Regions from separate parts of the Paenibacillus hamazuiensis genome, predicted to be linked through region 1. Evidence: riboswitches for the same ligand, from Rfam matches in the RefSeq annotation. Region 1 holds a riboswitch; each other region holds the start of a gene.
The links. Region 1 has a riboswitch for cyclic di-GMP ahead of MYS68_RS01760 (HD-GYP domain-containing protein). Riboswitches for the same ligand answer to the same signal wherever they lie in the genome.
Positions count from the first base shown of each region.

Region 2: another riboswitch for cyclic di-GMP. It lies ahead of MYS68_RS12790 (Spo0E family sporulation regulatory protein-aspartic acid phosphatase); the one in region 1 lies ahead of MYS68_RS01760 (HD-GYP domain-containing protein).
Region 3: another riboswitch for cyclic di-GMP. It lies ahead of MYS68_RS17440 (methyl-accepting chemotaxis protein); the one in region 1 lies ahead of MYS68_RS01760 (HD-GYP domain-containing protein).
Region 4: another riboswitch for cyclic di-GMP. It lies ahead of MYS68_RS05340 (hypothetical protein); the one in region 1 lies ahead of MYS68_RS01760 (HD-GYP domain-containing protein).

Region 1 covers NZ_JALRMO010000001.1:425,247-429,334, reverse strand. Annotated here, with positions in the region: gene MYS68_RS01780 (NAD(P)/FAD-dependent oxidoreductase) at 1-40, opposite strand, end outside; gene MYS68_RS01775 (hypothetical protein) at 126-647, opposite strand; gene MYS68_RS01770 (hypothetical protein) at 644-1,111, opposite strand; gene MYS68_RS01765 (CBO0543 family protein) at 1,262-1,801, shown strand; cyclic di-GMP riboswitch class I at 1,943-2,032, shown strand; gene MYS68_RS01760 (HD-GYP domain-containing protein) at 2,101-2,679, shown strand; gene MYS68_RS38445 (hypothetical protein) at 2,754-2,888, shown strand; gene MYS68_RS01755 (DsbA family oxidoreductase) at 3,007-3,732, shown strand; gene MYS68_RS01750 (DedA family protein) at 3,771-4,088, opposite strand, start outside.
Region 2 covers NZ_JALRMO010000001.1:2,920,196-2,924,283, forward strand. Annotated here, with positions in the region: gene MYS68_RS12780 (carbohydrate ABC transporter permease) at 1-716, opposite strand, end outside; gene MYS68_RS12785 (carbohydrate ABC transporter permease) at 734-1,720, opposite strand; gene MYS68_RS12790 (Spo0E family sporulation regulatory protein-aspartic acid phosphatase) at 1,907-2,116, opposite strand; cyclic di-GMP riboswitch class I at 2,255-2,312, opposite strand; gene MYS68_RS12795 (NHL repeat-containing protein) at 2,401-3,309, opposite strand; gene MYS68_RS12800 (helix-turn-helix transcriptional regulator) at 3,337-4,088, opposite strand, start outside.
Region 3 covers NZ_JALRMO010000001.1:3,982,109-3,986,196, reverse strand. Annotated here, with positions in the region: gene MYS68_RS17450 (aliphatic sulfonate ABC transporter substrate-binding protein) at 1-671, shown strand, start outside; gene MYS68_RS17445 (ABC transporter ATP-binding protein) at 685-1,464, shown strand; cyclic di-GMP riboswitch class I at 1,793-1,879, shown strand; gene MYS68_RS17440 (methyl-accepting chemotaxis protein) at 1,990-4,005, shown strand; gene MYS68_RS17435 (gluconate 2-dehydrogenase subunit 3 family protein) at 4,031-4,088, shown strand, end outside.
Region 4 covers NZ_JALRMO010000001.1:1,275,404-1,279,491, reverse strand. Annotated here, with positions in the region: gene MYS68_RS05350 (DHH family phosphoesterase) at 1-698, opposite strand, end outside; gene MYS68_RS05345 (DUF2935 domain-containing protein) at 868-1,671, opposite strand; gene MYS68_RS05340 (hypothetical protein) at 1,771-2,049, opposite strand; cyclic di-GMP riboswitch class I at 2,119-2,205, opposite strand; gene MYS68_RS05335 (esterase-like activity of phytase family protein) at 2,407-3,900, opposite strand; gene MYS68_RS05330 (YuzB family protein) at 4,048-4,088, opposite strand, start outside.

The DNA.
Region 1 (4,088 bases):
GCCCGGCTGTGCCCGCTCCTATGATGATGCATTTATGCATGCCCATTCCTCCCCCTGTTTCCGATCGTTTCGCGGCGCAAACTTCGGCCGGTCGATAACCTTATTCTTCCTTTTCCGCTGAAATTTCATTCACGGCAAGACGGCGATATGCGGGCGTACTCCCGTCTGATCCAATGAAAATAAACGATCGTTAATGACAAAGCGAGCATGTAAAACAGAAACGAAAAAAACAAATTCCAGCCCTTGTAGGTAAACATGTGAACCCGAAGGCCGGCGTATTCCAAACCTGTACCTGCCAGCGAGCAGAAAACGATAAACAGGGAGGTTTGGAGCCGCCCGCGAATTCCCAGCCGGTCATAGATATAAACGAATAAATACCCGAAGGCGGCATACATAGGATATGTACATAAATCGGCCAGCTCCATTTTCGGGGAATCGTGGGTATCGTAGAAGTCGAACGCTCCGTTTGTGCCGAAAATATGATCGGCCCATCTCGCTAAAAATAACCCGAACAGAAACACAAAAACGCTGACCGCAGGCGGAAACCGTCTGGGCAGCAGCCACATCAATGAATATGCCGAAATCGATATGACAAGCACAAACCATTCGTTTGCGTCGAAGCTCTGGGGCAAAGGAGGAATGTTCATGTTCGCGCTTCTCCTTTTTTCACCAGCGTCCGAAACATCTTCCGCATGCCCAGCGCCAAAACGATCCATACCGGCCAACGAATCAAAGACGTCCACAGCTTCCACTGATCATAACGAAAAAACCCGTAAAAGGCGCAAACCGCCTCAAAACTCGTCAAAACGCCGATACAGATGACGAATGCCGCAGCTTTTTTCCCTGCCGTCGAAAACGTATGCCAGCGGTCCGCCAAGGCCAAAATGCAAATCGTAAAAACAAATTCCCCCGCCGTATAAATCAGAAAGGTTGCGGCCTGCTGCGAATGGGCGAGCAGCCCCCAATTCGTGAAAAGATCGAACACCGTCGTATAGGCATACATAAATAACAAAAATATGCCCATATGCTCCATAGCGGAAAGATTTTTTTCGCTCGTGAAATACAAGCCTGCGATCGAAATCAGAAATCCGAAAAATAAAATAAATCCCACAGGACAGCAACCCTTCCGTTCGATGATCCATTCTAAATGTTTGCGATTCGGATACTAAATATTCGTCCTATTAGGGATAATAATTTTAAAGCGGACGAACATTACATTTCAATGGCCATGCAAACTGCAAAGGCAGAGAGGTTGTTGATTGTGGAATTCATTTTTTTGCTCGGGCTGAGCGGGTGGATTTTTACATCATGGAAATGGGCGGACTGGAGCCGCTTTGTCGAGTTCAGGGCAAGCATTTACATAGTGATCGTCGGCGATTTTCTATACAACGTACTTACGGAAAGCCGTCATTTATGGACCTTCGAATCGCCGTTTCTCCATTTTAGCCACAATATTTGGGACATCATGATTGCTTTTTCCAGCTTCCCGTTTGTCGTCATGCTCTTTTTATCCCATTATCCCGAAGGCTCCTTGTTCAAGCAGGCAATGTATAACCTGTTTTGGGCCTGCATTTACAGCTCGCACGAACTGATCGCTTCCTGGGTGGATATTTTCGATTATCATCACGGTTGGAACATGGAATGGTCCTTTGTGCTTAATTTGATCATGTTTCCATATATCCGGCTTCACCAAACGAAACCGCTTATGGCCATCATCATATTTTTCATTTGCACGTTAATGCTCAGCATCATCTTTCAGCTGCCGATCGTCTTTGAGGCAAATCTTCCGGCGGACCGTTAAATCATGCCCATCTGCCGTTTGTCCGCGAAAACGGACGGATAATCGAACTTTTTGTATTTTTCTGTCGATCGGTGGGTGACAAATCATGGGAATGAGTATATAATTCTATTAGTCATATTTTCCCATTCCCTTCACAATTTCATAACGAAAAGGCACACTCATTGAAAAATGGGGCCGCAAAGCTACAGGGGCTAACGCGTTCCGGGAACGCCATGCCAGCCAGTTGCCGAAATAAGAGAATTTATTTAATAAATCCCCTATTTCGGGGATTTTTTTAATTTATGATAAGGAGCAATGAGATGGAAGTCGCCGATTTATTGCTTCGGTTGCTTGCCAAGGATCCCCTGACCTATGAGCACAGCATCCGTGTGGGGGCATTGGCAAAAACCATGATCTCCCATTACGTGCCTGGAATGGATGAAATGGAAAAACAGAGCATTATCGCGGGATGCACGGTCCATGATATCGGAAAAATCATGATACCGGATGACATTTTATGCAATCCTTCTCCACTGACCCCCTCAGAATGGCAAATCATGAAACGCCACCCGGAAATCGGAGCCAGACTTCTTTTAATCGAAGGGGAGCGGGACCCGTATATTCTGGATATCGTTAAATACCATCACGAAAGGTGGGACGGAGCAGGATATCCTTACGGACTGAAGGGCAACGAAATCCCTCCGGTGTCCCGAATGTGCTCGATTCTCGATGCATTTGACAGCATGATCTCGGATCGCCCTTATCGCAAGGGAATGTCGGTCGAAGAAGCCAAGCAGGAGCTCTGCAAGCAAAGCTGGAGCCAATTTGACGGATTTTACGTCAATCAATTTATTAATTTGCCGAACGAAGTCCTTCTCTCATGCAAGCGAACTCCATAGCCCGGCATAGACAGCGAAAGATTAGGGTAATCTACGGAGGTTCGCCGCGCTTGAGAAAGATAGGAGGGACTCCGATGAACATTATGGACGGAATGGACGCCGCACGGTTCACTTCGGCCAATCCGGACAACAAGGACAAGAAAAAGAAAGAGCAAAAAGACCGCAGCCGCATGCCGGCTACAGTGCTCCGCGATTTCAACAATAAATAGCTGGATATGCCCGCTGCTTACGGCAAGCGGGTTTTTTTACGGATAATCCTTTTTGACAAACCGAAGCGTTGTAATTATAATGGTTACATCTCAAGGATAAAATACGGAGGTGTCCTTTATGAATGTTGAAATATGGTCCGATTTTGTGTGCCCTTTCTGCTATATCGGGAAACGCCGTTTTGAGGAGGCGCTGCAGCAATTTTCCGGAAAAAGCGAAGTTAATATCGTCTTCCGCAGCTTTGAGCTGGACCCTGACGCGCCGCGGGATGCCGGTCATGACGTACATGATATGCTCGCTGCCAAATACGGTATGAGCCGCGAGCAGGCCAAGGCGATGAACGCGAATGTCGACGAGCAGGCGCGTTCGGTCGGGCTGACGTATCATACCGATACGAGAGTTTTGACGAATACGCTCGACGCTCATCGTTTGACGCATTTCGCCGCACGGCACGGCAAAGGCAGTGAAATGGCGGAGCGTCTGTTCCGCGCGCATTTTACCGAATCGAAGCATATCGGCGATCACGATACGTTAGCCGCACTTGCCGCGGAGGCCGGGCTCGACCGGAGTGGAGCGGCCGCTATGCTTGCCGGCGGAGAATACGCGCAGGAAGTGCGCGGCGACGAGCGCGAGGCGGCAAGTCTGGGCGTTCGCGGCGTGCCGTTTTTCGTCATCGACCGCAAATATGCGGTTTCCGGCGCGCAGCCGAGCGAAGTGTTCCTTAATGCACTGGAGAAGGCGTGGAGCGAACGCAGCACCTTGACGGTGCTGAACGAGTCGGCGGAAGATGCGGCAGAAGCGGCTTGCGAAGGCGGCGCTTGTGCGCCGTCCGAACGGAAGAGTTGATTTTTGCGGGGAACAGCCTGATCCTTAAGACCGGCTGCTTATTTGGCCGCCATTCGCTTGCCTCTGGCCTTCTTTAAATACCATATGGCGGCAGCCGCCGCGGCGAGCACGGCGAAGCCGAGCAAAAGATAGCGATGTATCGCCGTGGTAACGGCGTGCCAATGCTCGCCCAAATAAGTGCCGAGCGCGATGAAAGCGATGGCCCACAGCATGGCGCCGGGCACGGCATACAGGCAGAAGCTTCGGTACGGCCATTTGCTGATCCCGGCGCTGTAAGCCGTTAGATGGCGCAATCCCGGTACGAAATAGCCGACGGTGAGCGCAAACTTGCCGAATCGGCCGAACCAGATCTGCGT
Region 2 (4,088 bases), 2.5 Mb from region 1:
CCGACGAATTGATACATCCCCACTCCCAACGTACGCAGGTTTTCCTTGCCTAAAGTAAATACTAATGGAATGAGGAAGGAATTCCAAGTCCACATAAACTGCATGATGGCGGTAGTGGCGATAATCGGTTTGGACAGCGGCAGCATGATCTGCACGAAGGTGCGGAGAAACCCGCAGCCGTCCATTTCGGCCGACTCTTCAAGTTCCTTGGGCAGCCCGCGGAAATGGGTCATGAACAGCAGGATGAACAGCACGTGCGCCCCGCCGGATTCGGCCAAAATGACGCCGAGCAGCGTGTTGTTCAGGCCGATCGCATTGATGAGCGAATATACCGGAATGATCGTAAATCCTTTCGGCATAAACATCGTCGCCGTCACTGCGGAAACGAATAAGATGCGACCTTTAAACTGATAACGGCCGAGCGCGTAGCCGGTCAGCGAGCAAAGCAGGACAACCAAGGCTACCGTGGACAACGTAACGATGACCGTGTTGAAAAAATACGTCGAGAAATGAGCCGTCTTCCAGGCGCGCGCATAGTTCTCGAACTGCAGCTTTTGCGGCAGCAGCGACAACCCTCCCGTCAAGTATTCCGAATTCGTCTTGAGCGATGAGGCGACCATCCATATGAACGGATAAATCCAGACGATCCCGACTGCGATCAAGCCCGCGTGCGTTAGCGCCTTCGGCAGCCCGCGATATATTCCCTGCAGATGCATGAGCTTCTCCCCCTATGTCAATGTCCTTGCGATGACTTGCCACCGGTCATTTTGACCAATGCGCCGAGTAGCAGCGAGATGAACAGCACCGCAATGCCGTAAAAAATGCCCGCCGCCGAAGCAAACCCGACTCTCGCTTCCCCGGCGCTCGAGAAGGCGTAGCGGTAAATGTACAGATCGACCATATCCGTAGCAAAGGCCGGTCCGCCCTCGGTCATCGCCTTGACCAGATCGAAGACGTGCAGCGCGTTAACGGCCGATAGAAGCACGATGACGCTTCCCACCGGAAGAAGCAGCGGCACCGTAATGTAGCGGAACTGATGCAGGCTGTTTGCTCCGTCCACGCGGGCCGCCTCATAAATTTCCTTCGGCAGCGACTGCAGCCCGGCCAGCCAATAGATCATTTTCATCCCGAAGCTTTTCCATATTCCTACCACGATAACGATCAGCAGCGCCGTATCGATGGAGCCGATCCAGTCGACCGGCTTGTCGAGCAAGCCCAGCTTGATCAGCACCTCGTTGACAAGCCCCTTGTAGGCGCCGAAAATAAACCGCATCACCAGCCCCACCACCGCCGTAGTCGTCACGACCGGCAGAAAAAAGATCGCCCGGTAAGCGGCGGAACCTTTAAGCCATGAGGAATTGAGAACGATCGCGAGGATAAGCGCGAGCGGCACCTGCACGCAAACTAACGAGACCATAAAAACAAAGTTGTTTTTGAACGCGTTCCAAAAAACCGGGTCGTACACCGTCTCCACAAAATTGCCAAACCCGACAAATTCCTCAAGCGGCCCGTATCCGTTCCAGCGGTAAAAGCTGTAAACGTAGCTCATCGCGATCGGATAAAGCGTGAATACAAGAAACATCAAAAGCTGCGGCAAAATAAACAAATAACACCAAAACGCTTTCCGTCTTCGAAAGCTGCCCATGGAGCGGGACGCCGTTGCCGGTTTTGCGGTCTGTGCAGCATTTCCCGCTTTATTCCCCCAAGTCGCAGGATTCAACGTTCTTCACCTCCTGTTTGTCATAGCTACATTGTAACCGCTCTCAATTAAGGCCGAAAGAATCGCGTTTTTACAATGCGGTGTGTTTTTTTTACTTTAAACCGCAGTTGCCGGACAAAAAAGAAAGAAGCCTGATTTCTCAGACTTCTATTCCAGACAATGTTCCGCTATGCGTACCTTTTAGCTTTACCGATGCTCCAAGACAGCGTGCGCCTGCAATCGCTGCTTGAGCTGCGACCGGCTGAGCCGGTTCAGCCTTTTGTCCAAAATTTGGCTGAGCTTAAGCAGGACAGGGTCACGAAAGTTTCCGCACTGCTCGTATCGGTCGATTATGCATTGTTTTAAAGCTTTGATTTCCGCCATCAGCAAATACATTCGGAGCGATTCGGACAACATAACACTGCCTCCTTTGCATGATTCGCATAAATCGGCGGAGGATGCTCGATTCGGCAGCTGGCTGGCATTGTTAGCTTGAACCCCCAAAAAGCGAAGATCAACTTTGCTGCTGGAGATAATGTCTTATGGGGGTCCCTTAACGTTAGCCCCTGTAGCTTTGCGCCGCCATTTTTCAATGGCTTTGCCCTTTCGACGATTTAAGCGATAATATAATTCTACAAAAATAATAACATATTTTTACTAGTAAGCGCTATCATTTTTCTGAATTTTCGAAAATATTTTATTTACATTCGTTTCAACTTCGTCACCCTCCCGTCCGAAATCCATTCGGACACATACACATCGCCTTTGGAATCTACACAAATCCCGTGGGGCGAGCTGAACTTATCCGGCCGGAAATACGATTTCTGCAAATTCGGCCAGCCCGTCTGGCGGAAAGCTTCCGGATCTTCGCCCAAGTGGGCGATCAGCCTGTCGCCGCCGTCCAAAATCGTGACTCTGCTGTGAAGATCCGGAATATACGTTTCCCCGCCGCGGAAGTAAAAGCTGCACGGCATATCTAAATCGTCCGTGACAAACCTTTTGTGTACGCCGTCCAAGGTAAAAACCTGAATCCGGTTATTGCCGCGGTCCGCGACATAAAGCTCGGGTTCTTTCCCCCGGAGACATACGGATACGCCGTGCGGACACGACATTTGGCCCGGCTCCGATCCTTTGCCGCCCCACGATTGGATGCGTTCGCCCCGTCGGTCGTATCGGTGAACCCACGATTGTCCGTATCCGTCGGCCACGTAAATATCGCCGTTCGGCGCCACGGCGACGTCGGTCGGAACGAATCTGCGCTCCGTATCATACACTCCTTCCATTTCCGGCGTACCGATCCGCAGCACTTCTTTGCCGTCCAGCGTCGTTTTGACCACAATCCCCAGCTTTGTATCGGTCAAATATAAATAAGCTTCGTCCGCCTCCTCGTGCAGGAGACATCCGTGGGCTCCCGGAAACTCTCCCCAGCCGGACAAATAACGACCTTCGCGGTCAAATTTCATCAAAGACGGAGCCCCTGTGTGAAATAGGTACACGTTGTCCTCGGAATCGACAACTATTCCGTGGGTATAGCCGAATGACGCATGTTCCGGCAGCCGTGCCCAGCCGTTTACGACTTCATACTGAAACTCGCCTTGACCGATTTTCATTTGCATCTGACCTCCAAATTTTTATGGTTACAGCTCGACGCTTTGCTGTCTGAATTCTGACGGGGTAAGTCCGGTCACCGATTTGAAGTTGCGGCTGAAATAATGAATGCTCGTATAGCCCAGTTTCTCGGCCACCTCTTCGACCGTTTCCGCTTCAAGCAGCAGCTGCTTCGCCTTCCGTATGCGCTCGAGAACGAGGTAATGCTTGGGCGAATGTCCGACCGTTTCCCGAAACAGCGCAGCGAAATAAGTCGGATGATAGCCGCACATGCCGGCCAGCTCTTCCGTTTTCCAGCTGATGTACGGATGCTTCCGTATCGCCTCCAGGGCCGGAGCAATTTTTCTCCTGTCGGCCGAAGTCTGCAGCCCGCTGATCTGATGGCGAACGATCACGACGAGCAGTTGGGTCAACAGCGCCCGCAGCGTGGACGCGTATCCGATCTCCTCCAACCGGTATTCGCGCACCACCTGCATGAACAGCCCTTCCAGATTCGGGATCGCAAACCGGTGAGGGATGGCGATATCCCCGTATTCGTTTACTTGAACAAAATAAGCGGCTGCGGGCGTGGACAAGTCTTCGAACCGGCAATTGACGATTCCCGGAACAGGGTGTACCGGCTCCGGCGACTCCCTGTCCCAGTTAAAGTGGATGCTTGCGAACATGAACGGATCGGACTCCGACGACATCAGCCGGTGCGGACTGCCTGAGCCGTAAAAAACGCAGTCTCCGGCGGTTAGAAGAAACCGCTCGGGGCCGAGCGCAAGCTCCGCCTGTCCGG
Region 3 (4,088 bases), 3.6 Mb from region 1:
CGGTCACTTCGGACGGGAAAACCGGCAATTTTATCGTCATTCCGAAAAACAGCCCGATCAAGGAGCTGAAAGATTTAAAAGGCAAAAAAATCGCCGTCGCCAAAGGCAGCAGCGCCTACAACTTCTTATACATGGCGATCGACCGTGCCGGCCTGAAGGGCAGCGATGTGAAGGAAATCCAGCTGCAGCCGGACGAAGCGAGACCGGCACTGGATTCCGGAGCCGTCGACGCCTGGTCGATATGGGAGCCTTACGCCACGACGGCGGTGTTTCAAACCGGAGCGAAAATATTGGTATCGGGGCAAGATCTGAACATCAACGCGCCAAGCTTCCTGATCGCCAGAACGAAGTTTTTGCAGGATCATCCCGATCTTGCCGTCGTGTTCCTGAAAGCTTACGAGGAGGCGCGCAAATATTATACGGGACATTTCGACGAGGTGGCCGAGGAGCTGTCCAAGTCGCAGAAGCTGGACCGCGCGATCGTCGACCAGGTGCTGAAAAACTCCAGCCCGATCCTCTCGCCGGCAACGCCCGAGTATGCCAAAGCACATCAGGAACAGGCCGATTTCCTGTACTCCGTCGGAGCGATCAACAAAAAGCTCGATACGTCCAAGGTTATTGAAAACAAGTATGTCGAGCAGGCGCTGAAGGAGTTAGGTACGCAAAAATAAGGAGGGGATTCGGATGAGTAAGGAAGCGCAGCTCAAAATCGAACGTTTGAACAAGTCGTTCGCCGGCCCGCAAGGGGCGATCCGGGTGCTGGATCAGATTCAGCTTCATGTGAAGCAGGGGGAATTCATTACGATCATCGGGCCGAGCGGCTGCGGCAAAAGCACCTTGCTGAAAATCATCGCCGGGCTGGATACGAAACACGACGGGCTGGTCGAGCTCGGCGGCAGTCCGGTGAAGGCTCCCGGCATCGATAAAGGGTTTATTTTTCAGGAGCACCGGCTGTTCCCATGGCTGACGGTGGAGAAAAACATCGCCGCCGATTTGCCGCTGAGCGATCCCGGGGTACGCAGCCGCGTAAACGAGCTGATTGAGCTTGTCAAGCTGCAGGGCTTCGAAAAAGCGTACCCGCGCGAGCTGTCGGGAGGCATGGCGCAGCGCGTGGCGATCGCCAGGGCGCTGCTGCGCAGGCCCAAGGTGCTGCTGCTCGACGAGCCGTTCGGAGCATTGGATGCGTTCACCAGGGCCCACATGCAGGAAGCTCTGCTCGATATATGGCGGGAAAACGGAACGACGATGATTCTCGTCACGCACGATATCGACGAAGCGGTGTTTCTCGCGAACCGGGTTGTCGTCATGAAATCGCGACCGGGCTCAATCCGCACGATCATCCCGATCGACCTGCCGTATCCGCGTAAAAGAGCCAGCGTATCGTTTCAGGAATTCCGCCACAAGGTGCTCGGCGAGTTCGAGCGGGTGGAGGAGCTGGAGCTGGTGGACAGCTCCGGGATATAGGCGTCCGCGCGAAAGCACGACATATTCACATTTGAGTTCCAATCATAACGAATACCCGCATCTTTCGCCAAACGGAAGTGCGGGTATTTTTTGCGTATATGAATCGCGCTTGCGCAGATGTGTCCGGAGAGCGATTTCTTCCTGTAATATAGCAATTGGGAAAAATTTGCATTGAACTTCTATGAAAAATGTCGTAGTATTTTTTTCGTATCTGGTAAAAAAGACCTTGTTTTCAGAAAGTTAATATTTAACTTTGTTGAATATTGTTGTAAATTCGACGGCTTTGTCGTAATATAGTTTAAGAAAAAGAAACTGCATATTATCTATCTTGCGATAACGGCAAACTCCCCGAAAGGTGAGGACGCAAAGCCACGGGCCTAAGGAAATTTATTTCTACGGCAGCCGGGTTACCGAACAAGGGAATAGGGAAATCCATCCTTTGTCAGGGTGGATTTTTTTGTTCTTTTTTGAAAATAGTTTTCACTGATAGATAGTCATGCACACTTTGATAGGAGGATTAGAGAGATGAGAGAAAAACTGAAGTGGGGAACGATGTGGGGCTTGAAAAATTCCATTAAAGCCAAGCTGGTCGTCGGCTGTTTATTGCTGTCCCTTGTGCCTCTGCTGATCACCACGCTGATTTTGACGAAGCTTTCCAATTCGGCCACGACGCTGGAGGCCAACGACAAGGAGATCAAAGTGGCGCAGGATACATCCAGATACGTGGACTATTGGATTCAGAATAAAATCAACGTCGTTCAAAATATTATGAAGGCTCATCCGGAATTTAAAGCGGGGGACAAAAATCACATTTTATCCGTGCTCAAACAAATCGGCGAAGTGGACCAGGAGGTCGAGTATTACGCTTATGTCGATAAAGACGCCAACAGCACGAACTGGTCGGGGCAAACGTCGAATGTGGCGGAAAGAGAATATTACATCAAAGCCAAGTCTACAAAGAAGCCGGCCATCAGCGATATGCTCATCAATCAGAAGACGGGAAAATACATCATTGTCGTGTCCGTTCCATTGCTGGACGGCGATAATTTTCTGGGCACGATCAACTGCGTCTTGAATCCCACCATACTGGGCAACTTGACCAACCAGATCAAGATAGGCAATACCGGACTCGGGTATTTGTGGTCGGAATCCGGAACGTTCATCTCCCATCCCAAAGAAGACCATTACGGCAAAAAAATGGACGATTTCTTCAGTCCCGAGCAAGTTCAGCAGTTTAAAGATACGGTTTTTCAAAACGACGTCGGCACGGTCGATTTTGTAAACTCCGAAGGCAAGCACAAATTGGCGGCCTACAGCACCGTTCCTACTACCGGTTGGAAAGTGATGGTGACTCAGGACAGTCAGGAAGTGTATGCCGCCAGGGACCAATTTTTGAAAATTTGCGTTGTCATTTTGGTGGTCGCCTGCATTTTGGTCGTGCTCGTTTCTTTGATCGCGGGCCGGCAGGTTTCCAAGCCGCTGCTTGTTATTTCTGGCGCGCTCCGTCAAGCCGCCGAGGGTGACTTGACATCCCGGCTTGGCGTAAGAACGCGGGATGAGATCGGACAAATATCGGAAAGCGTGAACGTGATGTTCGATTCCATCAGCGCGATGATCAGGCAGGTCAACCAAACGTCGGAGCATCTCGCCGCTTCCTCCGAGGAGTTAACGGCGATTTCGGCGCAAAACGTCGAGTCTTCCAAGCAAATCGGCATCTCCCTCGATAATGTGGTCGGCGGCTCGGAGAAGCAAGCGCAGGCAGCTCAGCAAAATGTGGCCGCGATGGAGGAGATGTCTGTCGGGATTACGCGGATCGCCGGGTCTGCGGCAAGCGTGTCCGACGCTGCGTTAAGCTCGTCCGAAGAGGCCAAGCAGGGGAATGTAGTCGTGCAAAAGGCGGTTGCCCAAATGGATGCGATTCAGACGACCGTCAAACGGACTTCGTCGGAAATTTCGCAGCTCGGAGAGCTTTCTTCCAAAATCGGCGAAATCGTTCATGTCATCGGGGAAATTGCCAACCAAACCCAAATGCTCTCGCTCAACGCCTCGATCGAGGCTGCGCGCGCGGGTGAACATGGAAGAGGTTTTTCCGTCGTCGCCAATGAGGTGAAGAAGCTTGCCGACCAGACGAAGACGGCTTCCGCCAACATTGCGGAGCTGATTGAAGAGGTGCAGAAAACGACGGACAAAGCGATTCACGCTATGCAGGAAGGCGTCGACGTGGTCGACAGCGGCACGCAATTAATGACGCAGGTCGGCTCGGTATTCGAAACGATCTACAGCTCCATTCAGCACGTTACGGAGCAAATCCAGGAAATTTCCGCTTCCACGGAGCAAATATCCGCCGGAACCGAGCAGGTCACTTCCTCGATGAACGAGGTGGCCTCGATTTCGGATAAATCGTTCACGAACGCGCAGGCGATCGCGGCCTCGTCTCAAGAGCAGCTTGCCTCTATGGAAGAGATATCCGCATCCAGCGAAACGCTCAGCCAAATGGCTCAAGAGCTTCAGGAAACTTTATCCAAATTTATCGTCCGATAATCGACCATCTTAAGGAGGAGCTTCCGTGTCAAACAAAGATTCGAACAACCCGAAACATATGTCCAGACGCAACTTTCTGAAAT
Region 4 (4,088 bases), 850 kb from region 1:
TTTTGTTCCGGGTACAAAGCGTAAACCATGAAGCGGTTGCCCGGATAAATCGGGTCCACATCGCGCAGATCGGTAATGATCACATTGCCGTCCACCCGCGTATATTTGGCAAGCATTTCGCGGTATTCCTTGTCCAGCTCGAAATAACGCTTCACGCGCTCCTGAACGTCAGGCAGCTGCATGATCTCTTCGATCGACATCGTCGCGCAATGATCGACGAGTTCCTCCATCAGCTGATAATTGCTGATCCGGTAATCGCGGTAACGCCCCAAGCCGGTGCGGGCGTCCATTATAAAGGAAAGAAGGTCCCAACCCTTCGGATTCAAAATGTCCTCTCTGGAAAACTGTGCGGAATCCGCTTTATCGACGCCTTCCATGATGCTGTCGATATCGCCGAACTTTTCCTTTCCCCCGTAGTAATCATAGACGACGCGGGCAGCGCTCGGAGCGACGCGCACCTCGCCTTTCACGCCAGCCTGTTCGGCGGTTCGCTCGATCTCGCTCGAATGATGATCGAACCAGAGGCCACAGCCCGGTACGTAAGGCACATTCGCCAAAATATCGTTTTCCGTAACCTCAATCAATCCATCCTGCACATCTTTCGGATGGACGAATTTCATCTCGTCGATCATACCCAGTTTCTTGAACAGCATGGCGCATACAAGGCCGTCGAAATCCGAACGTGTAATCAATCGCATGTTGGCTCCCCCTCTTAGTTCCGCGGTACTATGTAATTTCATACTTCTTAATTATAAAGGCATGCCGGTTCATGCGACAATAAAATTTTACTAAATTTTAGGCTTCACTATTTTAAAAAAAACAGTCCCGGACCTGTATTGTCCGGGACGGTGCGATACGAAAAACGGACTACTCCACTCTCGGCTTGCCTGGGTCGCATGCAGGAGCCTTGATCTCCGATACCAGAGACAGCTTCGTCAAGTAATAACATTCTTCGCGGTACATATGGTCGGCCATGAGCGGCGATAAAGTGCCGAGCAGTTCGAGCTTCAAATCCATTTCCTCCAGCTCGCCAAGGAATTGCATGAACAACACCATCTCCAGCTCCACTTCCTTATTGAACCGGGATAAGGCGGGAAACTTGCCAATCTGCGCCCGCAAATATCCGGCAAGCTCCACCGCTTTGAAATAAAAGTCCTGGAAATGCTTCTCGAATGTTTGGCTCATCTCAATAAGCCGCTTCTCCGTAAAATCGAGGCTGCCGGCAATCGAAGCCGCATGACCGACTGCGTCGACCAGCCATACGATATGGTGGTGGGTTTCATGATATAAGGGCGGTAGTTCTCCGGCAACAAGAGCACCGAGAACGCGCAAATACTCCTCTACCTCGTTGACCATATGGTTGACAAACGTAGGCGGCAAGTTAAAATCAAATTGCTCCGTCAAATGGCGGCGCAGCAAATGGAGCTTGAAGGCGCGAATTTCTCCAGCCTTCTCATAGGCCGCCCTGTTTAGCCTGGCTATGTCCGGCGCCGAACCCCGCGCCGCTTCAAGCAGCCTGTCGAACGCTTCGATAAAGCCGGCGGCCCGGGCCGCCTCCGCCTGCTCTTTGACCGGCAGGGCGTTCAGAATGAAACGGGCATGGTCGCCGAGCACTTGCAGCCAAAAACGGTGTTCAAACAATGCGGATTCCAAATAAGCGGTTTGGTCCACGATTTTTCCTCCCAGATTAGGCTTTCTGAACGTATAGCACATTGTATGTGCATTCGCCCAGATAAGTGCCTTACCGGGGGATTACTTTATTTCTTCAAATTAAACCAGATGAGGCTGGGCCAGTCTTTCCTGCAAATAGCCGAACAACTTCAGAAAAAAATCGTGCCCCCGGTCCAAACGTACCGACAGCTTCACCTCGCCCTTCCAATAGATAGTGCATATGAAATGACTTTTACCGATCACCATTTCAAGGTCCCAGCACCTCTCGCGCAGCGGATATACTTCACAATTGATCGTGAGCTGCGGGCCCTCGTCGGAAGGAACGATTCCTATTTCGTCAGAACCCACCTTGGTATATACCGTTTGTTCGAACTGCATGTCCTCATCTCCCTCAAAAATATCATGCATCAACCAAATAAACCGGAGAGGGTCATGCAGCCCTCATCCTTCGGTAGCTGGCTGGCTTTGCGCAGATGCACTTTAGCCCCTGTAGCTTTGCGACGCTGATTTTCATCAGTTCTGCCGTTATCGGGATGACGCGAATGTTGTCGTACTTTGTAAACTTTTCTCCATAATTAGAATAAGGGATGAGGCAGGAAATTGGGATATTTCCAATTACCTATTTTATAAAAAATCAACAGAGCCGAAAGACCCAATTTAATCATCTGGACAGGTAAAAAGGAGAACCCGTGAGCCGGATTCTCCTTGAGACCCTACCATATGCATGCCGCAACTTTATTCATACAGATCTTCGTTCACCTGAATGACGTACATTTGCGTCGGTACATTTTTCACTTGAAGTTTGCCATTGTCGTCGTAACCGTTCACACCGTAATCGTTATCGTTAACAAATGCGATCGTATTTTTATCGATTACCGCAAGCCCTTCGATTTTCTCGTAAGGATAACCGAGCTTCGCGATATCGACAACCAGCTCTTTCGCTACCGGCACGATCCCCTGCTCTTTGAGCTGATCGGCGGAAAGCTTTTCGAAATCCTTTTCACTCGTTTCCGTGCCGAGCAGGTTCGTCGCCTTGGAGAAATCGGCTTTATAAATGCGCTTGAGCTGGACATCCGCTCCGGAATTTTTGTCGCGCTCGTCGACAAGCAGCACGTCGGCAGATACAGCGGCCAGATCGCTGATGACGACATCCTTCTGCGCGACTTTGGCGAACATTCCGGCATTTTCCGCGATGTATAAGTATTCGCCGACCGGTTTTTTGGTCGCCAGATCGATTTTCAAGATGCGTAGGTTACGCGATGCTTCCCCGGTTTTCTTGTCCGGATTGGCGAGCGGGCTTTGGATCGACGTGTACAAATATTTGCCGTCCGGAGTGATGGTGACGCCTTCGAAGCCGCGGTTCGATATCCGCTTGGCATAGACGGCGGGCAATGTATCGAAAATTTCCGTCTGTGCGCCGGCTTTGACCAAAGCGTCCTTCATCCCCTGCGGCACGTAGCGGCCGACGATCGTACCGTCACGTTTTACCTGCAAAATCGAAGGGCGGTATTCGTCGGACAGCCAGAACGTGTCGTCGGCAGGACTATATGCAATGCCTTCCAGATCGAGCCCGTCCGGATCGTAAGCAAGCTGCTTGGAGCCGGTGATGTCGTACGGAACCTCGTCCGGTCCTTCCAGGTTCGGCAGGCCGGTCAGATTGGCATTTTGCGTGACCTTGTCCGTTTTGCCGGCAGGCAGATGCAGCTGGATCGTCTCCAGCACCTCGATCGTTCCGTTCGACGCTTTGATTTTTTGAAGGCGCGGCACGAAGTTTTCCGCAGGGAAGGTGCGGAGCTTGTCCTTACCGAATTCTCCGTTAGGTCCGCGGTCCTCCACAACGTAAAATACGTCGGCAGGATCATTCGGCAGATGAACCATGCCCGAAAATCCTCCGTCTTTAATGCCGGCCGCGAGCTCGGACGGGTTTTTCCACTCGTGAACGGCTGCTACTTTAGGAACATCCTTAAGCCGGATGGACTGCGTCCACTCGTTCCATTCGACCTGCTTGCCGAGCGCTTCGCCGAGAGTGCGAAGCGGCACATAGGTGCTGCCGTCGATGATGACCGGGTCCTTGTCCGTTTTAACTTCCTTCCCGTTCGACCATAAGCCGAATTTGACGCCTACCGCCTTCATGCCGCCTTCCTCCGCACCGGCGATTTGCGCGCCGGCTAACGTCATTGCAGCCAGCGCTGCGATAAGCCATCTGCGTTTTTTAAACCATCTTTTCATTAAATGCCCCTCCCCATCATTATGCGAATGCACTCCAATCAGCATAATTTCGGCATGTTTCGGGAAGATGAGCGGGATATGAAGATTTTGTAAATAAAGCGATACAAGCCGAAAAGCAAAAAGACGCAAAGCCGTAAGCCTGCGTCGTTATTTCACGTATTTCTTCGCCTTCTCGAGCGCCTCGTCTT